2 regions of the Ureibacillus thermophilus genome follow, and region 1 is predicted to be linked to the other one. Evidence: riboswitches for the same ligand, from Rfam matches in the RefSeq annotation. Region 1 holds a riboswitch; the other holds the start of a gene.

What was found. A riboswitch is a leader RNA that binds a small molecule or an ion and turns the genes downstream of it on or off. The one in region 1 is predicted to bind cobalamin.
Region 2: another riboswitch for cobalamin. It lies ahead of DKZ56_RS09680 (energy-coupling factor ABC transporter permease); the one in region 1 lies ahead of cobT (nicotinate-nucleotide--dimethylbenzimidazole phosphoribosyltransferase).

Annotation. Positions count from the first base shown of each region.
Region 1 is NZ_CP036528.1:705,669-721,261, forward strand. Features, by position in the region: gene DKZ56_RS03455 (carbon-nitrogen hydrolase family protein) at 1-326, opposite strand, end outside; partial or broken gene DKZ56_RS03460 (SOS response-associated peptidase) at 462-1,135, shown strand; gene cobT (nicotinate-nucleotide--dimethylbenzimidazole phosphoribosyltransferase) at 1,527-2,597, opposite strand; cobalamin riboswitch at 2,686-2,859, opposite strand; gene DKZ56_RS03470 (ABC transporter ATP-binding protein) at 3,006-4,742, shown strand; gene DKZ56_RS03475 (ABC transporter ATP-binding protein) at 4,735-6,552, shown strand; gene cwlD (N-acetylmuramoyl-L-alanine amidase CwlD) at 6,692-7,405, shown strand; gene DKZ56_RS03485 (Mrp/NBP35 family ATP-binding protein) at 7,488-8,543, shown strand; gene gerD (spore germination lipoprotein GerD) at 8,785-9,399, opposite strand; gene DKZ56_RS03495 (KinB-signaling pathway activation protein) at 9,553-10,242, shown strand; gene DKZ56_RS03500 (hypothetical protein) at 10,366-11,013, opposite strand; rRNA gene rrf (5S ribosomal RNA) at 11,532-11,647, shown strand; gene DKZ56_RS15930 (transposase) at 12,033-12,323, shown strand; partial or broken gene DKZ56_RS15700 (ISL3 family transposase) at 12,292-12,726, shown strand; tRNA gene DKZ56_RS03515 (tRNA-Asn) at 12,939-13,013, shown strand; gene DKZ56_RS03520 (ABC transporter ATP-binding protein) at 13,396-14,184, shown strand; gene DKZ56_RS03525 (AMP-binding protein) at 14,181-15,593, shown strand, end outside.
Region 2 is NZ_CP036528.1:1,954,725-1,970,317, forward strand. Features, by position in the region: gene scpA (methylmalonyl-CoA mutase) at 1-1,297, shown strand, start outside; gene meaB (methylmalonyl Co-A mutase-associated GTPase MeaB) at 1,294-2,382, shown strand; gene DKZ56_RS09660 (BrxA/BrxB family bacilliredoxin) at 2,493-2,930, shown strand; gene prli42 (stressosome-associated protein Prli42) at 3,157-3,252, opposite strand; gene mce (methylmalonyl-CoA epimerase) at 3,378-3,794, shown strand; gene DKZ56_RS09675 (acyl-CoA carboxylase subunit beta) at 3,794-5,341, shown strand; cobalamin riboswitch at 5,558-5,736, shown strand; gene DKZ56_RS09680 (energy-coupling factor ABC transporter permease) at 5,867-6,616, shown strand; gene DKZ56_RS09685 (energy-coupling factor ABC transporter substrate-binding protein) at 6,617-6,910, shown strand; gene cbiQ (cobalt ECF transporter T component CbiQ) at 6,907-7,689, shown strand; gene DKZ56_RS09695 (energy-coupling factor ABC transporter ATP-binding protein) at 7,690-8,544, shown strand; gene cobJ (precorrin-3B C(17)-methyltransferase) at 8,553-10,148, shown strand; gene DKZ56_RS09705 (sirohydrochlorin chelatase) at 10,158-11,087, shown strand; gene cobK (precorrin-6A reductase) at 11,084-11,860, shown strand; gene DKZ56_RS09715 (precorrin-8X methylmutase) at 11,857-12,495, shown strand; gene DKZ56_RS09720 (cobalt-precorrin-5B (C(1))-methyltransferase) at 12,501-13,610, shown strand; gene cbiE (precorrin-6y C5,15-methyltransferase (decarboxylating) subunit CbiE) at 13,600-14,808, shown strand; gene cobI (precorrin-2 C(20)-methyltransferase) at 14,801-15,505, shown strand; gene cobM (precorrin-4 C(11)-methyltransferase) at 15,502-15,593, shown strand, end outside.

The DNA.
Region 1 (15,593 bases):
TCAAAGAAAAATGCGGTATTTCGTAGTTGATTGTTAACTTCTACTACATGTGTTCCGCCGATAATATGGATATTGTATTTTTTAGCAAATTTAATAAATAAATCTTCATATTGTTCTGTATAACTAGGTAAATCATGGATTGTTTGATTTGAACCATTTTGCTTTTTGAAAGAAAGTAATTGAGTTGTTAAAAATTCTGGAAACACGATAAAATCCGAATCAAATTCCAAAGCGGTTTTGATGTAGTGTTCACATTGCATGGCAAAATCTTCGAATGATTGAATCGTGTGTAAATGATATTGAACTGCAGATACTCTTAATTTCATATGCTTTGCTCCTTTATTACAGTAATTGAAAGTTCGGATATTGCTTCCATACTGTATTTTTATCATACTGTTTTTTTATGATGAAATGAAGTAGAAAATACTTATAATGAAAACTTTAATTTTTTGGGGATGGCTATGTGTGGTCGATTTACGTTGTTTTGCTCGTATCATCAGTTGATTGAAGAATTTGATGTAGCAGAGGCTTTTTCCGAGGAGTTATACAAGGAAAGTTATAATATTGCTCCAAGTCAACAAATTGTAGCAATCATTAATGATGGAGATAAAAATCGTATGGGGTTCTTAAAATAGGGATTCCTTCCTTCGTAGGCAAAAGACGGAAATATCGCATCAAAAATAATCAATGCCCGATCTGAAACTGTCGACGAGAAAGCAAGTTTTTAAAAATCATTTTATGAACGGAGATGTATTATCCCGATGACTCCTTTTACGAATGGAAAAGGGAAGGAAATTCGAAAGTCCCAATGCGAATAAAAAGGAAAGATGACGAAGTATTTGCAGTTGCGGGATTATGGAATACTTGGCGCAGTCAAGAGGGAGAAAAGATTCATACGTGTACGATCTTAACAACGAAGGAAAATGAATTAATGGCCCCAATCCATGACCGAATGCCGGTCATTTTAAATAAGGAACAGCAAAAAGAATGGTTAGACTCTCATTAGGGGTGAAAGAAATTAAAATCGCTGCTTAAACCTTGCCTTTCAGAGTGGTTAACTGCCTATCCAGTATTTAATCTAGTAAATTCTCCGAAAAACAATTCAAAGGAATTAATTGAAAGAGTTTCTTTATGATAATAAAGGAGGCGGGGACATAAACAAAAAATGAAAGGGGGAGTTGAAATAGTTTTGATAAAAAATTGAACTAACGAAAAATTGATTGAAGTGACGGGGCGACTCCTGCGACGAGCCGGGCCCGTGGAAAGCGTCCCCGGAACGGAAATCAATTTTAATAACATATCAAAAAAGAGGCTGGGACAAAACTAGCTTCTAGATAGGAAAAAGGAGAATTTGAGCCAACTCAAATTCTCCTTTTTTCCATTTATCCCCATTGTTTTTGGTATTTTTTATTGAAAAAATGAAAAACAGCCCATGAAATTTCATTCCAAAATTTCATGGGCTGTTTCCATTTTAGAGGGGGTTTTGTCCCAGCCTCTTTTTTTAGATTTGTCCCAACCTCTATCCTTTAAACTGTTTGACTCCCCATGATTTTTAGCATATATTGATGAGATTCTTCTAAAGTAGTCATGGTGTTCATCATAGAACATGCGGCATCAAGAATAGGAAAAGCAAGGGCTGCTCCTGAACCTTCGCCTAATCGCATATTCATATTCAACATAGGCTCTAACCCTAATAACTCGTTTACAATTTTTGCTCCAGGCTCTTCTGACAGATGGGATGGAATAATGTAATCCTTCACTTTCGGTTCTAATTTATAAGCAATAAGTGCAGAAACTGTGGAAATAAAACCGTCCACTACTACAGGAACACGATTTGCTGCAGCACCTAGGACTACGCCTGCCATTCCCCCTAATTCCAAACCGCCAACTTTCGCTAACACATCAATTGGGTCATTTGGATTTGGCGTATTTATGTCAAGAGATCTTCGAATGACGTCAATCTTATGTTGAAGACTATCTACCCCAGCTCCCATACCTGTTACAATAGCCGGGTCACAACCACAGAATGCGGATAGGACAGCACTACTTGGAGTGGTATTACAAATTCCCATTTCTCCAGTTGCTAAAACATGGATACCTTGTTTCACTTGTTCATCGGCAATTTCAATACCTACTTCAATCGCTTGAATCGCTTCTTGTCGTGACATTGCTGGTCCCTTAGCCATATTATCCGTTCCGTATTTCACTTTTTTGACGATGACTCCAGAATCTTTTGGTAAATCTTCTTTAATGCCAATATCTACTGGAACGACTTTTGCACCTGCTGCTTTTGCAATAGCACATACTCCTGTAAACCCTTTAGCAAAGCCAATTGCCTGCATTACCGTTACAAATTGGGGGTTATTTGAAACATTTTCTTCATATACTCCGTGATCCGCAGCTAATGAAATAACCGCTTTATTGGATACATCAAGCTCTAGTTTCTCAGATATTCCAGCAAGTTGTATCGCGATTTGTTCTAATTTTCCTAAACTGCCTGGCGGTTTACAAAGAGCATCTACTCTTTCTCTTGCTTTTTCCATCACTTCTTTATTAAGTTGTTTAATGTTTTGTAATGTCGATTGCAATAGTTCCAATTGAATCTCCTCCATCGATTATTGAAATAAGAAAAGTCTGCAGTTTATTGGCATGCCAAATAAACTACAGACTTTACCATCGTACTGTATGTTTTCAAGTAATTAGGCAGGTCTCCTGGCTTAGGTTCATCGCAAATATAGGCCTTCCCAGTTTCCCAGTGGCATTTTCTATATTGCTCCCCGATACAGTGGTGGGTCCGCTAAAGATTCTCACTTTATTCCCTATTCTCCCTAAATGGGCACCTAATTACGAGGATATTCTTTTTAAAATACTGTATGATGAAAATAAATTCTCGTCAAGATTTTTCGGTTGCCTATTGCATAAAAGGCTTGATGAATGTTGAAATATGGAGGAGCTTAATATCTTGACGATAAAGTATGGAAGCACAGTAGTGAAGGAGTTAAAACATGCATGCAGTGTTAAAGCTTTCAAAATATTTAAAGCCCTATAAGCATTTTGCTGTGTTGGCGCCGATTCTCATGATATTAGAAGTAGCGATGGATTTAGTACAGCCAACCATTATGCAAAAAATCATCGATGATGGAATTGTAATGAATAATACACTCTATATCGTTGGGATGTTTATTGTGATGATTGCATGCGCCATAATCGGTTGGCTTGGAGGGGCAGGCTGCAATTTTTTCAGTTCTAAAGCAGCGGTCAACTTTGCGGCCGATATTCGGGCAGACTTATATGAAACGATTACTTATTTTTCAAACAGCAATAAGGACAAGTTCACGTTAGGAAAGTTGATTACCAATTTAACAAACGATGTTGAAATGCTGCAAAGAGCATTGAATATGCTTTTAAAAGTGTTTGTCCGAGGTCCTTTCATGTTTATTGGGGCCGTCTTGGTCGTATTCTTCACGGCAAGGGATTTATTTCCTATATTATTTTTCGTTGTTCCTGTTTTAATCATCTGTTTATATGTGTTTATTAAATTATCCATTACATTATTCCGAAAAGTGCAAGAAGCGATTGACGGCGTGAATACACGTGTGCAGGAAAATTTGTCAGGCATCCGCGTCATTAAAGCATTTAACCGCATGCGCCACCAAGTGAAGCAATTTACAGGAGTCAATGAAGAATTAACGAAGCGCAATATGACAGCCGACCAAGTCATTGCCGCTTTAATGCCTATTACACAGTTTGTTGTGAATATTGGCATCGTGCTTGCGCTTATGCTTGGTGTGGTAAAGGTGGAGGCAGGTGCCAATGAGATCGGGGTGATTGTGGCGTTCATCAACTATTTAATGATGATTATGAATGGCCTTATGAGTTCCAGTAATGTATTAATTCAGATTGCGCGGGCGATTCCAAGTGCGGAACGGGTTGTGGTTGTATTAGAAGAACAGCCGGACATTACGAATGCAGAAAATCCAGTGAAAAAAGAAATCCTTGGTGATGTGAACTTTGAGCATGTAAGTTTTTCCTACAATAAACAAGTGGAACCGGTGTTGAAAGATATCTCCTTTGAAGCGAAAGCGGGTAGCACTGTCGGAATCATCGGGATGACCGGCAGCGGAAAATCCACATTAATAAAACTGCTAGCGCGCTTAATGGATGTGGATGAAGGAACGATTTATATTGACGGCTTTCCAATTCAGCAATATGACATCGAAACATTAAGAAACGCGATGGCTTTTGCGCCTCAAAAAGCGACATTGTTTTCAACAACCATTGAGGAAAACTTGAAGTATGGAAAAAGTGATGCAACGAAAGAAGAAATTAAAGAGGCACTTGTAGCATCCAATGCCATTGAATTTGTTGAAAAGCTGGATAAAAAAGAGCAGCATGAGTTAACCCAAGGGGCAACGAATTTATCCGGTGGTCAGAAGCAGCGGCTTGCCATGAGCCGGGCATTAATTCGAAAACCAAAAATTTTAGTATTGGATGATACCACTTCAGCAGTGGATAGCATCACAGAAAAGATGATTCAAAAGAATATGAAAGAATTGAAAGGCAGCACGAAGTTCATTGTGTCATCCAAAATTTCATCCATTCAACACGCAAATCTCATTCTTGTTTTAGAAGATGGCCGCATTGTTGCTAAAGGCACTCATGAAGAATTATTAAAAACAAGCGAACATTATAGAGAAATTGTAGCAACTCAAGTTGAAAAGGGAGGTATACTGCATGAATAGATTGCAGGAATCCCTTTCAGGCAAAGGCAGAGGTCCAGGGAGGGGTCCGGGCGCTCCGGCGGCAAAGATAAAAAACCAAAAGGCGACGATTAAACGGATTTGGAGTTATTTAAAGAAACAAAAAATTAGCATTATCAGCGTTATTTTTTTTGTTGTCATTACTTCCATTTTGAATATTCTAGGTCCATTCATGATTGGATATATAATCGACCATCATGTTTTGCCCCTTGATGTAAAAGGGACGGTTCGGATGGGAATATTGCTAGCAGCTATTTTTATTGCATCTTCCCTTTTGACTTGGCTGCAAACCTTTGTCATGATTCGGGCATCATTAAAAACCATCCAACATTTGCGTCTGGAATTGTTTGAAAAACTTCAATCATTGCCGATTTCCTTTTTCGATAAAAAACAGCAAGGTGATTTAATGAGCCGCATGACGAATGATATTGATAATTTGAATTTTGCCCTTTCCCAAAGCGTGATTCAAATTATCTCGTCCATCTTATCTCTTGTAGGAACGGCCGTTGCGATGCTATATTTAAACTGGATTTTAGCCCTTGTGACGCTGCTTATCATTCCGTTAATTGTAACGTCGACAAAACAAATCATCAAACGAAGCAGTGTGAACTATCAAAACCGGCAGCGGGATTTAGGAAATTTAAACGGGTATATTGAAGAAACGATTTCCAATTCGGAAATTGTAACGCTTTTTGGGAAAGAACAAAAAACGATTCAAGACTTTCATGAGGCCAACGAGCGATTGCGTGGTTCAGCTATGCAATCGGAAATGGTATCAGGGCTTTTAGGGCCAACGAATAATTTCATCAACAACCTCGGACAAGGATTGATTGTTGGCGTTGGTGCGATTTTGGCAGTTCATTCCCTTGTGACGGTAGGCGTCATCACGTCATTTGTAACCTATGCTAGACAGTTTTTCCGCCCAATTAACCAACTTTCGAACTTGCTAAATACCTTTCAATCAGCTATTGCTGGAGCTGAACGGGTGTTTGAAGTATTGGATGAACCAATCGAAATCACGGATGCGCCCCATTCTCTTCCTCGCCGCCCGTTGGAAGGAAATGTGGAGTTCCGCAATGTCTATTTCTATTATGAAAAAGATAAGCCGGTATTAAAAAATATTTCATTTAAAGCAAGTGCAGGTGAAATTGTAGCTCTTGTTGGCCCTACGGGTTCAGGAAAAACGACTATTATCCAATTGTTGAGCCGATTTTATAATGTATCAAGCGGTGAAATTTTAATAGATGGTGAAAATATTAAGTCCTATTCCATAGAACATTTACGGGATTCCATCGGCGTCGTTTTGCAAGATACGTATTTATTTTCAGGAACTGTAAGAGAGAATATTAGGTTTGGCAAACTGGATGCAACGGACGAGGAAGTCGAAAAGGCGGCGAAAATTGCCTATGCCCATTCCTTTATTAAATATTTGCCGCAGCAATATGAAACAATGATTGAATCCGGAGGCAAAAATTTAAGCCAGGGGCAAAGACAGCTCATTGCCATTGCGCGGGCAATTTTAAAAAATCCGGACATTTTAATTTTAGATGAAGCAACTTCCAGCGTGGATACGATGACGGAAGTGCATATTCAAAAAGGATTAAATAATTTAATGAAAGGCCGTACAAGCTTTGTTATCGCCCACCGTTTAAAAACGATTGAAAATGCAGACCGCATATTAGTAATTAATGACGGGGAAATCATAGAGCAAGGAAATCATGATTCATTAATGGCATTGAAAGGATTTTATGCTCAATTGCAAAAGCAATCTCTTCAAGGAGAAGAAATTTAGATTTTGCACTGCTCCAAGGATATGGGGCAGTTTTTTTGTTTAGAATTACGTTAAGTTTTTTCGACAGATATTGTACTCATACAAGCCCTTCTTCCAGCGTATAGTAGTGCAAAAGGTTGCAAAAGGCGGTGTAGTAGATTTGAAACGATGGATTGCACTAATTGTGATTTTGCTCTGCTGTTTTTTAGTGGTTATGTATGAGACAAGCGCATCCGACAATCGATTTTTCCTTCCGGAGCCGCTTGGTGGGGTGAAAATCGTTGTGGATGCAGGCCATGGTGGGATTGATGGGGGAGCATCGGCAGAAAATGTAGTAGAAAAAGATATTACACTAGCGATTGCGAAAAAAGTGGAAAGAAAATTAAAACGATTGGGTGCGGAAGTAGTTATGACAAGAACAACGGATGGAGACGTACTTTCAGAACATGCGCCAAGTGAAGAATTTTCCACTTTAAGAGAAAGAAAAAAACAAGACATCTTTTTGAGGGAACAAATTGTAAAAGAAAGCAATCCTGATATTTTCATCACCATCCACGCAAATGCTATTCCAGGAGAAAAATGGAGAGGCGCACAAGTGTTTTACCACAAAGAAGGTCATCCAAACAGCGAGCTGCTTGCAAAATCCATTCAATCTTCTATAAGAGATAACTTACAAAATACAGATCGGGAAGCTTTGGCCATTAAACAAATTTATCTATTGAAAAAAGCAGAGGTTCCAGCAGTACTTGTGGAAACAGGATTTTTGAGCAATCCTGAAGAAAGATCTCTATTATCAGATGAAAAATACCAAGAAAAAATGGCAGATGCAATTGTAAGCGGTATTGAAAAGTATGCAAATTTGGAGATTGAATAAGCAAAGTAAATATAGCTATTAATAGCAATCGGTGTGTTATACTTATACTAGTATTGGAAGCAAATATAGGGGAGTGTTTATCGTGATTAATGAACAACAAGTTCGCGAAATTGTAGGACAACTTGAAGATCCGTTTTTACATAGACCATTAAAAGATACAAACGGTATTGTTAATGTATCAATAAAAGAAGAAAAAAATCATGTAAGCGTTAAAGTAGCAATTGCCAAAACGAATACACCAGAACAATTACAATTGCAGATGAAAATCGTTGAAAAATTAAAAGAAGCCGGTGTTTCCACAGTAGGCATTCGATTTGAAGAATTGCCAGCTGATGTAATTGAAAGTTTCCGTGGAAAAGCGACAGAATCGGAAACTCATGATATTTTATCACCTTTATCCACAGTAAAAGTCATTGCCATTGCATCAGGGAAAGGTGGAGTAGGAAAATCTACCGTATCTGTCAATTTAGCGGTGTCTTTAGCCCGTTTAGGTAAAAAGGTGGGCTTAATTGATGCAGATATTTACGGTTTCAGTGTTCCTGATATGATGGGAATTGAAGAAATGCCGACTGTCAAAAATGAGCGAATTTATCCTGTGGAACGCAAAGGAGTAAAAGTCATTTCCATGGGATTTTTCGTGGAAAATAACGCACCGATTATTTGGCGCGGTCCAATGCTTGGAAAAGTACTAGATCAATTCTTCCGCGATGTCGAGTGGGGAGATATTGACTATTTGCTACTTGATTTGCCGCCTGGAACTGGTGATGTTGCGTTAGATGTTCACCAAGCATTGCCAACTTCAAAAGAAATTATTGTCACAACTCCACATCCAACAGCGGCATTTGTAGCAGCGCGGGCAGGAGCAATGGCTGTTCAAACAAACCATGAAGTGCTTGGCGTCATTGAAAATATGTCTTGGTATGAATCCAAAACTGGCGAGCGGGAATATGTCTTTGGCAAAGGCGGCGGCAAAAAACTTGCGGAAGAATTGCGCACGGATTTATTAGGTCAAATTCCTCTAGGACAACCGGATTGGAATAATGAGGATTTTGCTCCATCTATTTACGAACCAGACCATCCAACAGGCAAAATTTATATGGATATTGCTCAAAAAGTAATTGATAAATTGGAACAATAAAGAAAAGAGCGAAGGGGCTGTCCAGAAAGTGTAAATCTTTCTGGACAGCCCCATTTCGAATAGTAAAATCATATGAAAAATCTTTGCTCCTGCGGTTGTAACATTAAACGCGCTCCTCGTCGTAATTTATCTGCGGCTAAGCGTGTGCGACAGATGCAAAGGGGGCATCTTGAAATGACTTTTCAGACGCGCCCCGTCGCTTTTTTGCTAATGGATAAAACCGCATTTTTTGCGCCATTAGCTACATATCTCCACCATCTGATTGTCCTTGTCCTCCGCTAGAATCTTTTTCCTTTTCGTTTTCCTTTGAACCTCCAGATTCTCCACTCTTCTTAATCAACTCTTGCCATTTTGTTTGGAGTAATGGACTCTCAATTGTTTCCATGACCACTTTTTCAATTTCTTTTCTCAGCTCAGCACTCTTTAAGATGGATTCCAATTCTTTTTTCATATCCGGTTGTCCAAAAAATGTAATTAACTCTTGTTGAAAGGATGCATCTTTCATTAACTGCTTCATAATTTCGGTTTGCTGATCTTTCATGCTTTTTGCCATGGATTCTTTAAATTTTGGATCTTCGAAGGTTTTTCTCCAAAATTCTTGAGCATGTTCTGACATCAGTGAATTATTGATGGCTGTTTCTACTTCATTGTGCTCCAGTACCACCAGCTCCCTAAAACTAGGGTCTTCCAATAATTGTCGAATTGCTTTTTTCCCTTCTTCCGTTTGAATGGCATCAACAACAATCTTCTTCACTTCTTCATAAGAAGGTTGGGCAGTCGTAGCATCGGAACAACTAGCGAGCAACAACAATAGGAATGTTATGGTTAGCAATCGATTAAACAGGGGATTTTTCACCTTTTCTCAGTCCTTTCTATATAAAGGCTCTATTTTTCATTATTGTTCACAATTCCTTTTATAAATATGTACAGGTTTAGAACTTAGATAGCTTTTTTAAAAAACCATTGATAAAATAATGAATGAATTGAAAAAAATAAGGGGAGCATTATCGTGACAATACGAAATTGGTTTAAATTTTTCTTGATGTGTATGCTGATCGGCGGTGTCGTCACAGGAGTGGCAGGCATCATTATTCGTTGGAATTTTTTCAGTGAATACTTATCAAATGGAGAAATAGGAGAGTTTATCGCCGCCTTTCTTTGGATGATAATGTTGGGTTTCACAATGAGCGTCATTTCCCAAGCAGGATTCTTTGCTTACTTAACAATCCACCAAATCGGGGTGGGCGTTTTTAGAACGTTAACTTTATGGAACTGGGTACAAGTCCTATTGATGATTGTTGTGGTAGGAGATTTAATTATTTTCCGTTTTGCTCCAGCTGCTGAAAATGCAAAAGATTGGCTGTTTTATATAGGTTTACTCATATTATTAATTTTTGGGGCTATTGCCACGGCAATTAAGAAGGTACAGTTAACAGGGAAAAAGCATATTTTAATATCAGCCATGTTCTTTATGATTGTAATTACTAGCTTAGAGTGGATTATTCCTCTGATGGGACGCCAAGGCAATATTGATACATATGTCGCTTTGCTGTTGTTCCCGCTAGTAGCCGTAAACGCTTATCAACTGTTAGCTTTACCAAAATACAATAAAAAATCCGATGAAGACCGCAAAAAGTTAGAAGAACGCAAAATAGCCAGAAAACAGGAAAAAACCGCAATGAAAAATGCAGCAAAATAAATCAAAAAGCAATAGAGTTTGATTTAATAAATGCTCTCAAAAAAAAACGAAAAGCTGTCCAGAAGAATGATCTTTCTGGGCAGCTTTTTCTTATTTTACATATGCCGACAACGTATTATGTATTTACGGCATTTTTGTAGATTTAATATTATAGCCAAAAATGTTTTCCTCTAAAGAGATAAATTTATGGGATTGCATAAAAGCAGTAATATTTTTAAAATTCGGTTTGGATTCTTCATGAAGTTGTATGCTGATAATAGCACCTTTCACTTGATTCAATGACTGGCCATCCTGATAAATATGCGATGGTGATAATAAATTAATTTCTTCATTAAACATAGCTCGCTTCAACCCTTCAGAGTATTCATAATCTCTCGTCATAAACCACAGCGGCTTTTGATGAAAATATTTTTCATAAATTCCTACTTCCTTTTTTAAGGTTTCTATGTTATATTCTTCTTTGCCCATTCCACCTAGTAAACCAGTGGGAATGTTTTTCTTTTGAATTAATTCCACTAGTTGAGGTGAACGTTCAATCCAACTTGCATCAAGCATGAAGATAGGATAAGGGGCGTTCAGGGATTCCAACCATTCGGGAAGTCCCTCATGGGTAAAAGAAACTTCGATAATTAATGATTGTCCATAATTTCCTTTTGATATGATAAGTGGTTTGTCGGTCATTCGGAAGACGGAAACAATTGAACTTTTTTGTGGATAAATCAACAAGAAAATTACCATAATAGATAGTACAATGATTATTTTTCGAAACATCAGTCAAACTCCTTTTTAGGCTTTTTGAGAATAAAAAAGATTCCTAAAAAAACTTATGAAAAAGTGTTGACTTTAATGATTGAAAGATGATATTATATAAAAGTCGTCGAAAGACAAAGAAAAATGTCGAATGAACCTTGAAAACTGAACACCAAAACGTTAATGTTTAAATAATCTAATTCGTTAACCCTCGTTGACGGATTAGAGACGGACAAATTTTGAGCTTAATCAAATTTTCTTTTTTGGAGAGTTTGATCCTGGCTCAGGACGAACGCTGGCGGCGTGCCTAATACATGCAAGTCGAGCGGAGCCCTCAATCCGAAAAAACTTGGGATTGAAGGGCTATTCATCGTGCGTACCAGAGGGTGCGCATTTTTTTATTTATCTCACATATTTCGGGCTTACCCTCTAAAATGGAAACAGCCCATGAAATTTTGGAATGAAATTTCATGGGCTGTTTTTCATTTTTTCAATAAAAAATAAGGACCTCTTCTGTTAAAATAAGTTACATATGCGAGTCTGGTGATGATGGCGAAGAGGTCACACCCGTTCCCATACCGAACACGGAAGTTAAGCTCTTCAGCGCCGATGGTAGTTGGGGGCTTCCCCCTGCGAGAGTAGGACGTTGCCAGGCTCAAAAAGTTATTACTGGCAGAAAGTCGGTAGTGGCTTTTTTTAGACTCTATAATATTTGGTGTTGGTGGATACAACCAGCACCATTTTTTTACACAAAAAATGAGACATGTGACGCAACTCTGGTAAAATGTAATCGACCAAAACCACATTTACAAGGAGTGATGTCACAGTCTTACCATCATTCTATACGAAACCTACTCAATATAAAAGACAAAAATATCACATTTGATGAAAATTTTTGTTCTACCGAAACGATTAAAAAAGCTATTATCAACCAAATGTTCACTACCTTCCAAAGCATTTGTGTTTTGATGAGTTTAAATCAGTGAAATCCGCAGCTGGAGCGATGTCCTTTATTTTCTGCGACTCTGAAACGGGGGAGATTGTGGATATCGTGGAGGACAGGAATTACATGTCCTCAAAGAGTATTTCTTACGGTATTCCAAGAAGGCGAGAGATGCGGTAAAAACGATTGTCATCGATATGTACAGCCCTTATATTTCCAAGAAGTTTTCCCTAAAGCGGAAATCATACTCGACAAATTCCATATCCTCCAACTATTTAGCAGAGCTTTAAACAAAACGCGCATCAACGTCATAAATCGGGATAAAAAGAATTACAATAAATTGAAAAAAATACTGGAAGCTCCTTCTGAAAGATCAAACAAAACTTGATTATAAGAACTATACATATCATCGTTGCTTTAAAAAGCATATGTGTGAGGTGGAGATTCTCCACTATCTCATTGATTTAGATTCTGAATTAAAAGCGTCCTATGAGTTATATCAATACGTGCAACATTGCATCAAAATCAAAGACTTTGAGCTCCTAAAGAAAACATTAGAGAATAAACAAAATATCGTTTCCCGCTATATGAAACCCGCCATCAAGACAATCAACAAATACATCAATTACGTTGAGAATACGTTGAAATACGATTATAACAACGGCATTTTAGAGGGGATTCATAACAAAATCAAAGTGATTAAACGCATTTCTTTCGGTTATCTCTGCTTCCACCATTTTAAAAATCGGATTCTGATTACCCAAAATTTAATCACAATGAAAAAAGCTTAGAGGATTCGAAGTTGCTTTAAGCTGTGCGGTTACGTATACCAGGAAAGTCACAAAATTTTTTCACCAACACTATTTGACAAAGAACCTTTTTTTATGCCCCTAACTGATCAAGGAAGCGAGGAAAAAAACTTTCTAATTTTACTACTTGAAAAAAATGAAAATATGGTTATAATATAATTTGTACTCAATCAATATAACTTTATTAAGATCGTTCCGAAGTAGCTCAGTGGTAGAGCAATCGGCTGTTAACCGATTGGTCGTAGGTTCGAATCCTACCTTCGGAGCCATTTTTTTTGCCTTTTTTTATCTCCTATCTTTATACCATCCTCTATAAATGCAATTCTCATAATCCTACCTTATAAACTATCAACCTTTTTTATTCTTCCGTCATTAAACCAAGAATGTTAATAGGGATAGTGATTGTTTTATAATAAAATAATTTTCCCCATAGATATCATCTTTATCAAAAGTTATTTCAGTAAAAACATCATACTAAAATAATTTAGTATTTACCCCCATAATCCTTTTGAATTTGAGAGATATGTATAATAAAAAAACTTAAAAAAATTATAGAATTTTAATCATAAATAATAAAAACAAATAGTATATTATACAAAACATTACTGTCTATTAACTTCGAGTGAGATAAAGAAAGAAGGGGGAAGTTGTTTGGGGCCGATTTTAGAAATAGAAAACGTTTCATTGCATTTTGGAGGAGTGAAAGCTTTAGATCAAGTTTCATTTCACATTAATGAGGGAGAAATATTCTCGCTTATTGGTCCAAACGGGGCGGGAAAAACAAGTATGTTGAATTGTATCAGCGGACTGTATCGGCCGACAAGCGGCTCCATCCGCTATAAAGGAAAAGATATTACGAACATGAAGCCTTATGAACGAACGACATTAGGTATTGCGCGGGCATTCCAAAATATTGCTTTATTTGCGCATATGTCAGTGTTGGACAATATTAAATTGGGAAGACATACATTAATGAAATCCGGCGTGTTTAGCGGCGGAATTTATGTTGGAAAGGCATCAAAGGAAGAAATTGAACATCGCGAAAAAGTGGAAGAAGTGATTGAATTTTTGGAGCTGCAAGATATTCGCCACAAACCGGTGGGAACCCTTCCTTATGGGCTTCAAAAACGGGTTGAAGTAGGACGGGCATTAGCATTGAACCCGGAGCTTATATTATTGGATGAACCGATGGCAGGAATGAACGGCGCGGAAAAGGAAAGAATGTCGCAATTTATATTGGATATGCATGAAGTAATGAATACGACAGTAGTTCTGATTGAACATGATTTAGGGGTAGTTATGAGTCTATCTCATCACATTGCGGTGCTAGACTTCGGTAAACTGATAGGGTTTGGCACGCCAACTGAAGTTCGAGAAAATCCGGATGTGATTAAGGCTTATATCGGAGAGGAAACCGTCTTGGAAGGGGGAAAAGCATGATTAAAGAGGCGACGCTGCCATCTCTATTAATTGAACGCGCCAATCAAGATTTCTCTGGGGTGGCCTTTAGGCAAAAACAATTAGGGATATGGAAAGAAATCACTTGGAATGAATATTTAGAGAATGTGAAAAAACTATCTATTGTTTTACAAAAACATTATAACTTTAAAGCGGGGGAAATCCTTGCAATCATCGGAGAAAATAAGCCTGAGTGGATATATGCCCAACTTGCTGTCCATACCATAGGCGGCATAGCTGTTGGAATCTACCAGGAATCTTTGCCGGAGCAAATTCAATACTATTTGAATGATACAAAGCCGAGAATCGTCATTGTTGAAGATCAGGAGCAAGTCGATAAATTATTGTCGATAGAAAAGGAAATTCCTTTTGTTGAACATATCGTTTACTATGACGTTCGGGGCTTGAGGCATTATCAGCATTCAAAGTTAGCATCCATGAAGGAATTATTAAAAATGGGAGAGGAACTCTTAAAAGAGCATCCTTCTTTCTTTGAAGAAGCGATTCGCTTTTTAAGCGACCAACAAGAAGCGCTTATTGCATATAGTGCAGCCACAAGCGGAGATCCAAAAGCAGCTGTATATACCCATTATCAATTAATTGAAGCTGCCAAAAACTTAATTCAATTGGATGAAATGAAAAAAACGGATGACTATTTTTCCTTTCTCCCACTTTCATGGATTCATGAACAAATAATGAGTATCGTCATTCCAATGTTGACTGGACACACCGTAAATTTCCCGGAACGGCCAGATACGGTGATTGGCGATTTAAGGGAAATTGGGCCCCAAACGATAATAGCTTCTCCAAGAGTGTATCAATCAATTATGTCAAACGTGCAGGTGCGTATAGAGGGAGCAAGCTGGTTCAAAAGAAAAGTCTATTATTTTTTCAAAAAATATGGGGACAAACGGGCAAAGGCAAAATTGGAAAAAACCCGCTTATCTGCCATGGATCGATTCATGTACTTCCTAGGAGATGCCATAGTCTTTAGTGCAATTCGCGATCATTTAGGATTTGCAAGAACGAAAAGAGCCTATGTGGTCGGCGCAGCACTACATCCTGAAGCTCTCTATTTTTATCATAGCATAGGGGTGAATATAAAACAGACTTATGGCGGAACAGAAGTTGCAGGAATGGCCATTGTTCAACGGGATGATGACATTAAAGCAGGCAGTTCTGGTTTAGCACTTCCGAATACAGAAGTAAAAATTGAGGAAGATGGTCTTGTTTATTTAAAAAATAATGCCATCTTTTCTAGATACTTAAAAGAAGAACATCAGAAATTGATTGTGGATGGATGGATTTCTCTCGGGGATAAAGGTTTCCTTGATAAAGATGGTCATTTATTTATCTTAGACCGACAAGAAGATGTTATCTACATGCCAAAA
Region 2 (15,593 bases), 1.2 Mb from region 1:
AGTAGCAAAAATGCGTGCAGCTCGCCGCATTTGGGCGCAAATGATGAGCACATTCAATCCGAAAAATCCAAAAAGTTTGGCATTAAGAACACACTCCCAAACTTCCGGTTGGTCTTTGACAGAACAAGATCCGTTCAACAACGTAACTCGTACGTTAATTGAAGCGAATGCTGCGGCAATGGGTCATACGCAAAGCTTGCATACAAACTCTCTTGATGAAGCTATTGCGCTTCCAACAGACTTCTCAGCTCGCATTGCCCGCAATACGCAATTATTCTTGCAAGAAGAAACATTGATGACAAAAGTTATCGATCCATGGGGCGGATCTTATTATGTAGAAAAATTAACAGATGAGTTAACGAAACGCGCTTGGGAATTAATTAAAGAAATCGAAGACCTTGGCGGCATGGCAAAAGCCATTGAAACAGGCTTGCCAAAAATGAAAGTAGAAGAATCTGCTGCTAAACGCCAGGCAAAAATTGATTCAAAAGAGGAAACAATTGTCGGCGTAAACAAATATACATTAGACTATGAAGAACCAATCGATATTTTGGATATCGATAATACTCTCGTACGCCAAAAACAAATTGAACGTATTCAAAAAATTAAAGCAGAACGTAATGAAGAAGAAGTGCAAAGACATCTTGAGCGCTTAACGAAAGCGGCTGCCACTGGAGAAGAAAATATGCTTGCGGTTGCAGTAGATGCAGCTAGAGCCCGTGCAACACTTGGAGAAATTTCCGACGCCATCGAAAAAGTATGCGGACGCCACCAAGCAGTGATTCGCTCCATTTCTGGCGTATATTCATCCAATTTCTCCGACAATGAATTAATTGAACAAGTGAAACAAATGACAGATGAATTCTTAGAAAACGAAGGTCGTCGTCCACGTATTTTAATTGCGAAAATGGGTCAAGACGGACATGACCGCGGTGCGAAAGTAGTTGCTACGGGTTATGCAGACCTTGGCTTTGACGTGGATATTTCGCCATTGTTCTTAACACCTCAAGAAGCGGCTCAAATGGCAGTAGAAAACGACGTTCATTGCGTCGGCGTTTCTTCCTTGGCTGCGGGTCATAAAACATTAGTGCCTGAATTAATTGAAGAATTGAAAAAATTAGGAAGAGAAGACATTATCGTCGTAGTTGGCGGGGTTATCCCTGCACAAGATTATCAATTCTTATATGACAATGGCGTATCAGCAATCTTTGGACCAGGAACAGTAATTCCTGTTGCTGCAATTAAAATCATTGAAGAAATTTATCGACGCTTAGGATACGAGGAAGTGTCTGAATGAGAGATGAAAAGAGCGCTGAAGAGACAGCTTTACATGTCATGAAGGGCATTGAAAGCAAGCATGACGGAATGACGTATGTTGCGCCAAAGAAGTTCCGAAAAAAGCAAAAACAACAAATTGATCTACCTCAATTAGCGAGTGAAGTGCGGGAAGGGAACCGCACTTCACTTTCCAAAGCAATCACGTTGATTGAAAGTTCCAACCCGGATCATAAAGTGTTAGCCCAAAAACTATTGCAAGACCTTTTGCCGTATACAGGCAATAGTATTCGTATCGGTATTACCGGTGTTCCGGGGGCAGGTAAAAGTACATTTATTGAAGCCTTTGGTACAATGCTTTGCGACATGGGAAAAAAGGTGGCTGTACTTGCCATTGACCCAAGTTCGACCATTTCTGGTGGAAGCGTTTTAGGAGATAAAACGCGGATGGAAAACTTAAGCCGCCATGAAAATGCCTTTGTCCGCCCATCGCCAAGTGCAGGAACTCTCGGCGGGGTTCATAAGAAAACAAGGGAGACAATGCTGCTTTGTGAAGCAGCGGGCTATGATGTAATTCTTATTGAAACGGTTGGCGTTGGGCAAAGTGAAACGTATGTGCGCGGGATGGTAGACTTTTTCTTGCTTCTTGTTTTAACCGGTGCAGGAGATGAACTGCAAGGCATGAAAAAGGGAATTATGGAGCTGGCGGATGGGATTGTAGTTCATAAAGCGGATGGCGATAATGTGGAAAAAGCCAAAAAAACCGTTAGCGAATACAAGAAGATTTTGCATTTGTTGCAGCCAGCAACGCCGGGATGGCTTTCTCAAGCCCTTGCGGTATCATCTTATGAGAAAATCGGGCTAAAGGATGTTTGGGAAATGATTGGATCCTTTGAAAAACAGATGAAGGAATCCGGTTATTGGTATATCCGTAGAAAGGAACAAACGAGCGATTGGTTTTATTCCATGATTCATGACCATTTAATCGATTCATTTTTTGGCAAGAAAGAAAACAAAGAGTTAGTGAAACGATTAGAAGAAGAAATTTTACAAGGGAAGCTTACGGTCACTCAAGGAATTCACCAACTATTCCCTGAAAATGGCTAAATTGAAACCGTAATCCATTGAATGGGTATTTCATTTCTTCCTTTTCGAATTTGCTATGAACTCTTTTGTTCACTATGCTAAAATGAATAATTGAAAGGAGAATGAATAACATGATGGATTACGATTTATTTATGCAAGAAATTATCACAACAGCCCGTGCCGAAATGGAAGCGGCGGGATATGAGCAGCTAAGAACGCCTGAAGAGGTGGAAAAAGCTTTTGCACGCCCTGGGACAACCCTTGTTATGATCAACTCTGTATGCGGTTGTGCGGGTGGAATTGCACGTCCTGCAGCAGCTAACGCCATCCATTATGATAAACGGCCAGATCATTTAGTAACCGTTTTCGCTGGACAAGATAAAGAAGCAACAGCAGCTGCACGCGCGCACTTTGGAGATGAGCACATTCCTTCCTCTCCAGCCTTTGTCTTATTGAAAGATGGTAAAGTGGTGGCGGATATCCCACGCCATGAGATTGAAGGGCATGATGTAATGTCTGTCATCACGAATTTGCAGGCTTATTTTGAAGAATATTGCGATGAAGTTTAATGAAATGAAGAATCCGCATACTAATTTTCTCCGCAATAGTATGGCGGATTCTACATTTTGTCTTTTTATAGATTCAGAGCCAATTCTATTTTCTGAAATCATAAAATTTTATCAGTATCCTGAATATTATTTCTAAAATCTGTTATGATACAGTTTAAAGGGCTAAAAAATGTTTTTTTAACAAAATAAAAAATAGCGATTACTTAATCGTAACCGCTGTTTGCTGTTAGAAAAATGTCGCTAATCCAAATGCGATTGTGGATAGTAACATAATTGCAATCATCGCATACACAACTATTTTTTGAAATTTTTTATTGCTCATTTTCTCGCTCTCTCCTTTTTTTCATAGATTTAGTTTATCAAATTTGAAAAATTTCTCAAGTACGTAGCGTAATTTTCGCAAATTCGCTACAATAGGTTATGTACTATAACAGAAGGGGTGTCATCATGGAAAAAGTCGATCATATAGGGATAGCCGTAAAAAACCTAGACGAATCAGTGAAATATTATACTGAAGTGTTAGGTTTAAAACTAGAAAGAATTGAAGAAGTTCCAACTCAAAATGTGCGTGTAGCGTTTATTGATGCCGGAAACGTACATATTGAATTGTTGCAGCCATTAAGCGAAGAAGGAGCCATTTACAATCATATTCAAAAACGTGGCGAAGGAATTCAACACATTTGCTTCAAAGTGGAGAATATTCGTGAAAAAATGGCGGAATTAAAAGAAAAAGGGGTTCGCCTCCTTTCAGAAGAACCGATTCCTGCTGCCGGTGGTGCAGAAGCTTGCTTTATTCATCCAAAAGATAGTTTTGGAGTTTTATATGAACTATATGAAAAAAATGGAAAAGGGGTTAATGAATAATGGATATGCTAGATAAAATTGATGAAATGTATGACCGAAAAAGGGAGATTTACTTAGGCGGCGGCGACAAACGCATTGCAAAGCAGCATGAAAAAGGCAAACTCACTGCCCGTGAGCGAATTGATTTATTGTTAGATGAAGGTACTTTTGTCGAAATTAATCCATTTATTACTCACCGTGTTACAGATTTCGGCATGGGTGAACAAAAAGGGCCTGGTGACGGCGTTGTAACAGGTTATGGTAAAGTCAACGGCCGCCCTGTATATTTATTTGCTCAAGATTTCACAGTGTTCGGTGGTGCATTAGGCGAAATGCACGCGAAAAAAATTGCGGCGGTAATGGATTTAGCAGCGAAAAACGGTGCCCCATTCATCGGCATCAATGACTCTGGCGGCGCCCGCATTCAAGAAGGCGTACTTTCATTAGACGGCTATGGCCACATTTTCTACCGTAACTCCATTTATTCTGGAGTAATTCCGCAAATCTCTGTAATCATGGGTCCATGTGCAGGTGGAGCAGTATATTCACCAGCGATTACTGACTTTATTTTAATGGTGGACAAAACTTCTCAAATGTTCATTACGGGTCCAAAAGTAATTGAAGCGGTTACAGGAGAAAAAATATCGTCAGAAGATTTAGGCGGTTCAAAAGTGCATAACTCTATCAGCGGTAATGCCCATTTCCGTGCTCCTTCTGAAGAAGAAGCGATTCAACAAATTAGAAGATTATTAAGCTACTTACCGCAAAACTATAAAGAAAAACCAATTCGTTTGCCACGTCCAGAAGGCGATGATTGGCGTCCTGAATTAATTGACGTTGTGCCAATCGAACCAACTCGTCCATATGATGTTCGTAAAGTAATTGAGCAAGTGGTGGATGAAGGTTCCTTCATGGAAGTGCATTCAGAATTTGCGAAAAACATCGTCGTTGGATTTGCACGCATTGGAGGTTATTCAGTAGGGCTTGTATGTAACCAGCCTAAAGCTTTAGCTGGAGGACTTGATATCGATTCATCCGACAAAGCGTCCAGATTCATTCGCACTTGCGATGCATTCAATATTCCAATCATTACATTTGAAGACGTGTCAGGATTCTTCCCAGGCGTTAAACAAGAACATGGCGGTATCATCCGTCACGGTGCAAAAATCTTGTATGCTTATTCTGAAGCAACAGTGCCAAAAATTACTGTAATTTTACGTAAAGCATACGGCGGTGCATACGTGGCATTGAACTCTAAATCCATCGGTGCCGACCTTGTATTTGCTTGGCCAAATGCAGAAATCGCTGTAATGGGTGCTGCGGGTGCGGCAAATATCATCTTTGCAAACGAAATTGCCAATTCCCCAGATCCAGAAAAAACACGCCAAGAAAAAATTGAAGAATATAAAGAAAAATTCGCAAATCCTTACGTTGCTGCTTCACTTGGAATGGTGGATGACGTCATCGATCCAAGAGAAACGCGCATTAAGTTAATTCAAGGATTAGAAATGCTTGAAAATAAAGAAGAATCAAGACCTAAGAAAAAACACGGAAATATTCCGCTATAATCCAATGCATACGAACATTTGTAGTACAAGCCAATCCCGGTTTGTACTACTTTTTTTCTAAAAATTTTAAATAGGTTATCTATTTTGATACAAAAGAAAGCAAAAATCTTCATTTTGTAATGGCTGAAAGAAAAAATGAGTTGTCAAATTTTTAATTCTATTTAGAAAGATATAGAAATTTTTGAATCTATATGCTACAATGCTATTAAATTTCAACAATTGAATATTCCATACGGTGCTAATGAAAATTAGCTTAATAGGGAAACTAGTGAAAATCTAGTGCGGTCCCGCCACTGTGAAGAGGAGCTCAAAATCAAATGCCACTGTGAAAATGGGAAGGCGATTTTGAAGCGATGAATCTAAGCCAGGAGACCTGCCGTATGGAGTGGATGGTAGTGTCCTACGAGGATAGGTACACGAATAGGCATCATACTAGCATTATGCGTATCGTTATGCCTTGTTGTGGGACACTGCTATTTTAGCAGTGTTTTTTTATTATTCATATATTTTTTTAGGAGGGTTTTTATGAACATTTCGTTTAAAAAGCCAATTTATTTTTTAGCATTATTGTTGTTGGTTCCTAAGCCTGCCTTTGCTATGCACATCATGGAAGGTTTTTTGCCGGCAGAATGGGCTGTCTTTTGGTGGCTCGTAACATTACCTTTTCTAATAATAGGGTTAAAGAAAATAAGCAATCTTATAAAGGATCATTCTGAGACAAAATTATTGCTGGGTTTATCCGGAGCATTCGCATTCGTTTTATCCGCTTTAAAAATTCCTTCCGTTACAGGGAGTTGTTCTCATCCTACCGGGGTGGGTTTAGGAACGATTTTATTTGGTCCTTTTGTAATGAGTGTTCTAGGTAGTATTGTTTTGCTGTTTCAATCATTGCTATTGGCGCATGGGGGGTTAACGACGCTTGGTGCCAATGCATTTTCTATGGCTGTTGCCGGTCCTTTTATTGCATATGGAGTATTTAAGGGGGCGCAAAAGATCGGTCTAACGTTTACATTTGCAGTCTTTTTGGCTGCCTCATTAGCTGATTTAGGCACTTACGTCATTACATCTATTCAACTTGCACTTGCTTTTCCCTCTGAAGTGGGTGGTATATTTGCTTCATTTGTCAAATTCGCTAGCGTCTTTGCAATTACTCAAATTCCTTTAGCGATTGTAGAAGGGTTGCTTTCAGTCATGGTGATGAATTTCTTGGTGAAATATAACGTAAATGAATTAAAGTTGCTTCAAGTGTTAAACAAAACTCAGGAGGCGAAATAGATGTTAAAAAATAACGCATTTATCTTATTTATTACGATAGCTTTGATTTGCATTCCGCTGATGTTCAATGGAAATGCAGAATACGGCGGTGCAGACGGGGAAGCGGAAGAATTGATCACAGAGCTGAACGAATCCTATAAACCTTGGTTTTCTAGTATATGGGAACCTCCTAGTGGTGAAATCGAAAGTTTATTATTCGTCTTGCAAGGAGCTGCCGGTGCTGGGTTTATCGGTTATTTTATAGGATATATGAGAGGCCGGAATAGGGGCGGAAATGCTGAGATACCGAAATGAGAATGCTGGAATTTTACGCTTATCATTCACCATTAAGAAACATACATCCGATTGAAAAAATAGTATTTGCATTGATTCCTTTAATACTTAATATCCTGTTTCAAAATATATACACGTCTTTATTCATATTTTTCATCATGGTTGTGATTACCATAATTTTTGGCAAAATTCCTGTTCGTATATATTGGAAGTTATTGTTAATTCCCGTCACTTTTTTATTATCAAGTATACTGGTTATTTTACTCAGCTTTACCGAAAGCCCTTTAGAAGGAGCAATTTTTCAATCCATCATTGGTCCCGTTGTTATTTCAATCATGAAGGAAAGTATTGAAAAGGCCTTGACTTTATTTTCTGTTTCCTTATCGAGTATCAGTTGCTTGTACTTCTTAATCTTAACGACAACCATTCAGGATGTTCTGTTTGGTTTACAGTGCTTGAAAGTTCCGCAGGTTTTGTTGGATTTAATCGCATTAATCTATCGATTTATATTTTTATTTCTGGATTCAAGCAGGACAATATTTCTTGCACAAAAAGCAAGATTGGGACATGGTTCATCTATCAAAACGATAAAGTCGATTGGACTTATTATTAGCGCTTTATTTGTTAAGGTATTCCATGAAATGAAAGATTTAAACAACGCAGTCAATGCAAGAAGTTTAAATAGTTATATGGCTGTTATTGCAAGAACAATTCCATTTTCAAGAAGCCGTTGGATATTCATTATGTTAATCAGTATATTGATTATCGCTTTTAATTTCACCGTTGGGAGAGCTGGTTGAATGAGTACTACTATTTTCGAACTGAGCGAAGTGTACTACCGTTATGAAGATGGGACTGAGGCTTTAAAAAATATCAATCTACGAATTGAACGAGGAAAAAAAATTGCTCTTTTAGGCAGCAATGGTGCAGGAAAGTCCACATTATTATTGCATTTAAATGGGTTGTTAAAACCAACATCCGGCACAATTTGCATCGATGGACAACCATTAACCTATTCGAGGAAAGAGTTGATCAATTTAAGACGTCGGGTAGGAATCGTTTTTCAAAACCCTGAAACCCAGTTGTTTAATGGGACGGTTCGAGATGACATATGTTATGGACCATATAATTTAAAGTTGCCGGAACGGGAACGAAAGACGTTAATTGAGAAAGCAATTGTTCTGACAGACGTAGGTGAGTTGTTAGATAAACCGATTCATTTTTTAAGCGGTGGACAAAAAAAGCGGGTTTCCATCGCAGGTGTGCTTGCTATGGATCCTGAAGTCATCCTTTTTGATGAACCAACTGCATCTTTGGATATTTATTACACAAAGAAAATAAGGAAACTATTAGATGAACTTCATCGTGATGGGAGAACACTTATTCTTTCTACTCACGATATTGATTTTGCCTATGAATGGGCTGACGAAGCAATTGTGATGCATCAAAGTGAAGTGTTATTTCAAGGTAATTTCTCTCAACTGTTTGAAGAACACAAAGATATTATTACTAAAGCAAATCTGGAAACATCAATAATATTCGAAATAGCGCAAATATTGAAAAATGGAGGGGTGAATTTAAATACAATTGATTACCGTTCAAAAGAACAATTATTGGAAATTCTTAAAGATTATTTATTGAAGGTAACAATATAAATGGGGTGATGTCTTTGAGAGGAAAGCTATACATTGTCGGTTTTGGTCCAGGGGACGCTAATCACATTACATATCGGGCAGTGGAAGCGATAAAAGCAAGTGATTATATCATTGGATACAAAACTTATGTGGAATTAATAAAAAATTTATTAAACGTCAAACAAAAAATTATAAGTACTGGGATGACGGAAGAAGTTTCACGTGCACAGGCTGCGGTAAAACTTGCGGAAGAAGGGCACCAGGTAGCGGTCATTTCTAGTGGAGATTCCGGTGTATATGGCATGGCCGGTCTCATTTATGAAGTACTCGTTGAACAAGGTTGGCATAAAGAGTCAGGGGTTGAAGTGGAAGTCATTCCCGGAATTTCTGCCATCAATTCTTGTAGTTCCCTACTCGGTGCCCCGATTATGCATGATTCATGCACAATCAGCTTAAGTGATCATTTAACACCATGGACAATTATCGAAAAAAGGCTTGAAGCAGCGGCAGCAGCTGATTTTGTGATTGCTCTATACAATCCGAAAAGCGGAAGAAGAACAAAACAAATCGTGGAAGCAAGACGGATATTACTAAAATATCGGTCACCGAATACACCGGTGGGACTTGTAAAAAGTGCTTATCGCGAAAGACAAACGATTGTGATTACGACGTTGGATAATATGCTGGAACACGAGATTAGTATGCTCACAACAGTGATTATTGGAAACACCTCCACATTTGTATATGATGACTTAATGATTACGCCGAGGGGGTATCAACGAAAATATACGCTTGATCGCGAGGTACAACCATTGAAACCTCATGAACGATTGAAAAAAGAAGCAGAACCTTGGTCTTTGGAAAATTTGGAATCGAAGAAAAGAGAGTCAAAAAAAACCCCTTTTCAACTAGCATGCGAAGCAATTGCAATGCTGGACCGAAAGCCAAATTTCGTTGTTGAAAAAACAGACTATAAACCAGTTTTTGAGTTTGCCATAAGTCCTGGAGTGGCAAATAAACGATTCACCCCTGAGCAATTTAAGCTATTGGCTGAAGTTGTTGGTCATGAGGGAAGGATGGACTATTCAAGGGATCATCAGTTGCGGATAAGTATTCCAACTAATCATCCAGAACAAATTGTAGAACAATTATCAAATGTTGGTTTGCTGGTGATGCCTGTAGGAGATGTCATTACGGTGAAGGCTTGTGATTTTTGTGATGGTGAAAAAAAGGATTCGATACCGTACGCTGAAAAGCTGCAACAGAGATTTGGAGGAAAAGCTGTGCCGAAAGAATTAAAAATCGGCATTAATGGATGTGGGATGGCATGTTACAACGCCGTTATGGAAGATATCGGAATCGTATATCGAAAAGGAAAATTTGATGTGTTTTTAGGTGCAAAACCGGTAGGACGCACCGCACATCCGGGTCAATTGATTGAAGAGGGGTTGGAAGCTGAAAAATTAGTCGAATTAATCGAAAAACTGATTGTTGAATATAAAGAAAATGCTCATCCAAATGAACGATTATTTAAATATTTTAAACGGAAAAAAGTGCTGGCAGGGTACAAATATCAAGATAATGAGCCAAAGCTCAATTTGCAGCCGATCCCTTGTGCAGATTAGGAGGATAACATGACGAAAGCTATTTTATTTGTAGGACATGGAAGTAAGCTTGAAGCAGGGAATGAAGAAGTAAGAGAATTTGTAAAGCAAACAAGAGAATTAATTGATTCAAGTCTACTAGTAGAAACATGTTTTTTAGAATTTGCTGAACCAACGATTTCTCAAGGTATTAAGATTTGCATCGAAAAAGGTGCCAGTGAAATCTATGTAATGCCGATCATCTTGCTCCATGCAGGACATTCTAAAATTCATATTCCCGCAGAAATTGTAGAGGCGCAAGAAAAATATCCCCATGTGAAATTTACTTATGGTGAAGTTGTGGGAATTCATGAAGATATTTTTCAAATTTTACTGGAACGTCTACAAGAAATCGGTTTTGATACCCAGGCAAAACATGAAGATACAGCCATTTTATTAATTGCCCGGGGAGGAAGCGATGAATATGCCAATGGTGATTTTTTCAAGATTACAAGACTGCTATGGGAGAAGTTAAATGTTCAAGTAGTGGAAGGAGCTTTTATGGGAGTGACAGAACCATTGGTTGAAGAAGGGATTGAACGATGTATAAAGCTTGGTGCTAAAAAAATCATCATGCTTCCATATTTTCTATTTACGGGCATATTAATGGAGCGGATGAAATCCTATTGTGAACGCTTCAAAGAACAATATCCCGAAATAAACATTGAAATTGCCCATTATTTTGGATACCATCCCCGATTAAAATCTGTCATTATTGAACGAATGGTACAAGCATTATCCGGGCATTCGAACGGTGATAAAGATATACAAAATGTTCAAAAGTTAATGGAAAAGGGGCTCATTTCCCACCATCACCATCATCATGAGCATGAACATGAACATCACCATGGTCATAAACATCATCATGATTACAAAGGTTGTAACGTCCAACTTGATGAAAAAATGGAAGTGAAACCATGATTTTATTTCTTGCTGGGACAAGTGATGCACGTGAATTGGCTGTTTTGTTAAAAAAGGAAGGCTTCCCCCTAATGGCTACCGTAGTAACAGAATCTGCAGCCAAAAGTCTTGTTGATAAAGGCATAGAAGTAAAAGTTGGTAGATTAAATTATGAAAAAATGTACGAATTTTCAAGGGAAACCGGGGTGACAATGATTGTAGATGCCAGTCATCCCTTTGCCGAAGAAGCACATAAAACGGCAAAATGGGTTGCCGAACAATTAAATATCCCCTATATCCGCTATGAGAGGGAAAAATTGCAGCTTGAACAGGATTTTATCAAATTTGTTTCATCCTATGAAGAGGCAGCGGAACTTGCAGCAAAGAAAAAAGGAGTTGTCATGCTCACAACAGGCAGTAAAACGCTGGAAATCTTCGCAAATAAATTATTGCCGCTGAATGATGTTCGCGTGATTTGCAGAATGCTTCCCCGAATCGATAATATGCAAAAATGCGAGCAGCTCGGCTTCCCCCAAAAAAATATAGTGGCAATGCAAGGCCCTTTTTCAAAAGAGTTGAATATTGCCTTATTTAAGCATTTCGGTGTGACACTCATGATTACAAAAGAAAGCGGCAAAGTTGGTGCGGTCGATGAAAAAATAGAAGCTGCAAAGGAACTTGGGATTGAAACGATTGTCATTAAAAGACCAATTATAGAATTTGGTCATGTATTTAGTGAAATGGAGGAAATTGTAAATTGGATAAAAAATCAAAGAAATGAGGGTGCATTATGAATTTTAAACCGATTACGGTAGATCCGGATAAGATTTATGATTATAGTTTTGCCATTATCGAAGAAGAAATGGGAGAACATCACTTTTCAGACATGGAATGGCAAGTTGTTCGCCGAATCATTCATGCTTCGGCTGACTTTGAATTAGGAAGAAGTGTTGTATTTTCACATGGTGCTGTTGAAGCGGGCATTAAAGCAATCCGGGAAGGAAAACATGTAATTGCCGATGTCCAAATGATTGTCAGCGGCTCAGGACGGAAACGATTCCAAAAATATGGCGGAGATCTGCATTGTTATATCAGTGATGAAGATGTGTCACAAGAAGCGAAAGAAGAGGGAGTTACTCGGGCTATTATGTCAATGAGAAAAGCCGCTCGTGAACATGAAGGAGGTATATATGCAATAGGCAATGCACCGACTGCATTGTTGGAATTAATTCGTCTTGTTAAGGAAGGCATTGCAAAACCTGACTTAATCATCGGGATGCCTGTTGGCTTTGTTTCAGCAGCTGAGTCGAAGGAGGAGCTGTTGAAACTCGAAGGGATTCCATATATTACGAATATCGGCCGTAAAGGCGGCAGCACTGTAACCGTAGCTGCTTTAAATGCTATTTCAATATTAGCTGATCAGGTGTAAGGGAAATGCAGAAAACAAAGAGAAAGAGTACATCTGAACTACGGGAAGGTTATACAACGGGTTCTTGTGCAACAGCTTGTGCAAAAGCGGCACTAATTGCTTTAATCACAAAACAAGTACAAAAGAGGGTAATGATACATCTGCCAATTGGAAAAGATGTTGAATTTCTAATAGAAGATTGCAACATGGGAGACTTTGAAGTGACGTGTTCAACAATTAAAGACGGCGGGGACGATCCTGATGCAACCCATGGCGCTATTATTCAAGCAACAGTTTCTTGGAGAGAGGACGGGGAAATTTTTATCGATGGCGGCAAAGGAGTAGGCAGGGTCACAAAACCCGGATTGCCGATTGAAGTGGGACTTGCAGCCATTAATCCCGTTCCACGGAAAATGATTCAAACGGAAATTGAAAACGTATTAAAACATTTTGAGATTGAAAAAGGGGTAAATATTATCATTTCTGTTCCCGATGGTGAAGAAATTGCCAAAAAAACATTAAATAGCCGTCTCGGAATCATTGGAGGAATTTCAATATTGGGAACAAGAGGAACAGTTGTTCCTTTTTCTAATGCTGCTTATATGGCAAGTATTGTACAAGCTATATCAGTGGCCAAAGCATCCGGTTGTGAGCATCTTGTTTTTACAACAGGTGGACGAAGCGAAAAATTTGCTATGAGCATGTTTTCCGATCTTCCTGAAGTTGCTTTTATTGAAATGGGCGATTTTGTGGGTTTTGCAATGAAACATTGCAAAAAAATCGGCATTCCAAAAGTTTCTTTGGTTGGAATGATGGGAAAATTTTCAAAACTTGCCCGAGGTTCGATGATGCTCCACTCAAAAGGTTCTCAAGTAAGTTTTGAATTTCTTGCTTCCATTGCTAAAGAATGTGGAGCTGCAAATGAAAGCATCGTAAAAATTCTTCAAGCGAACACAGCGAATGAAGTTGGGGAAATCATGAGAGAACTAGGATGCAAGACCTTTTTTGACAAAATATCGGAACATTGCTGTAAAGAAGTAATTAAACATGTGGAAGGCGGATTGATTGTTTCGACTGCGATTTATTCAATGAATGGAGAATTATTAGGAAAGGCGGAAAATATTGATGCCTATTAAATTGATTGGAATTGGAGACAACGGTGTACATGGACTTCATCCCCAATTAATTGAGTGGATTGAAAATGCGGAAGTTCTTGTTGGAGGAGAAAGACTCTTATCATTTTTCCCAAATTTTAAAGGTGAAAAAATCGTATTAAAAACAAAAATAATGAGGATAGTTGAACAACTTGGAAAAAGGAATCAGAACATTGTGATTCTAGCTTCCGGAGATCCCTTGTTTTATGGTATAGGCGGACTTTTATCAAAAAAAATCCCGGTTGAAATCTATCCCTATATCAGTTCAATACAACTTGCAGCGGCAAAATTTGGAATCAGTTGGCAAGATGCCTATTTTGTCAGCATACATGGACGCCCAATAAAAGGCCTTGCTCAAAAAATCGATGGAAAAAAGAAAGTGTTTATATTAACAGATGAAAATAATTCTCCAAATACTCTAGCAAAATATTTGCTAGAGTTTGGTATGACTGAGTATGAAGCTTATATTGCTGAAAACTTGCAAGGGGAAGAGGAGCGTTGCAGAAAAATGACGTTGGAAGAAATGGAGAAATCCAGTTTCTCTCCATTAAATGTTGTGATTTTAGTTCAAACTCAAGAAGCAAAAAAATGGCCGCTTGGCATTGAAGATGAAGAGTTTTATCAACGAAAGCCGGAAAAAGGATTAATAACGAAAAAGGAAGTTCGTGTATTATCCGTTAGCGCTTTGAATATAAACGCACAAAGCGTTGTGTGGGATATCGGGACATGCACCGGTTCTGTCGCGATTGAAGCTGGGAAAATTGCAAAAGAAGGAAAGATATATGCCATTGAAAAAAATGAAGAAGACATCGCAAACTGTCTCCGTAATCAAAAAAAATTTCGGGTGGATTTCACGGTAGTACACGGAAAAGCGCCGGGAGGCCTTGATGAGTTTCCCGATCCGGATGCCATTTTCATTGGTGGTACAGGCGGCAACATGGAGGAATTATTAACTGTATGTTGTCAAAGGTTGAAAAATGATGGACGCATCGTGTTAAATCTAGCAACAATCGAAAACTTATATGAATCAATCAAGATATTGAACAGATTAGGATTCCATACAGAAGTTACCCAAGTACAAATCGCAAGAAGTAAACCGATCTTATCATTGACCCGGTTAGCTCCATTAAATCCCGTGTTTATTGTAAGTGCAAAACGAAAGGAAGATGGAAATGAATAAAGGGACTCTATACGGAATAGGTGTTGGACCTGGAGATCCTGAATTAATTACTTTAAAAGCTTTTCGCACACTTCAAGAATGTCCAGTCATTGCTTATCCAAAAAAAATGCGAGGTTCAAAAAGTTATGCATACAAAATTGCAGAAGTTTTTATACGGCCTGAAGAAAAGGAAATGTTGGGCCTAATATTTCCAATGACGAAAGATGAAGAAGTATTAAAAAGGGAATGGAATAAAGCCGTTGATGAAATCTATGGGAAAATTGCCAATGGAAAAGATGTGGCGTTTGTTACGGAAGGGGATCCGCTATTATATAGCACTTTTATTCATTTAATGAAGTTAATGAGCGAAAAATATCCAGATGTCAAAATTCAAGCAGTTCCTGGCATTTCCTCTATTAACGGTGCAGCTTCCTGTCTAAACATTCCTCTGGCTGATGGTGATGAACAAGTCGCGATTATACCTGCAAATGATGATGTCGATAAAATGAGAAAAGCGATTGAAACCCATGATGCTGTTGTATTTATTAAAGTTGCAAAGGTCATAGATTTGATGCTGGAAATTCTTCGGGATTTGGGCTTGGAAAACAAAGCACACGTAGTGACAAAAGTAACATCTGAAGAAGAAATAATCTGGAGCATCGATGAATTGGACGGTGCGGATTTAAATTATTTAACGTTAATGGTGGTGCGAAAATGAAAAAAATATGGATTATTGGAGCTGGTCCGGGCGATCCCGATTTAATCACGGTGAAGGGTTTACATATTTTGCAACAATCAGATTGTAT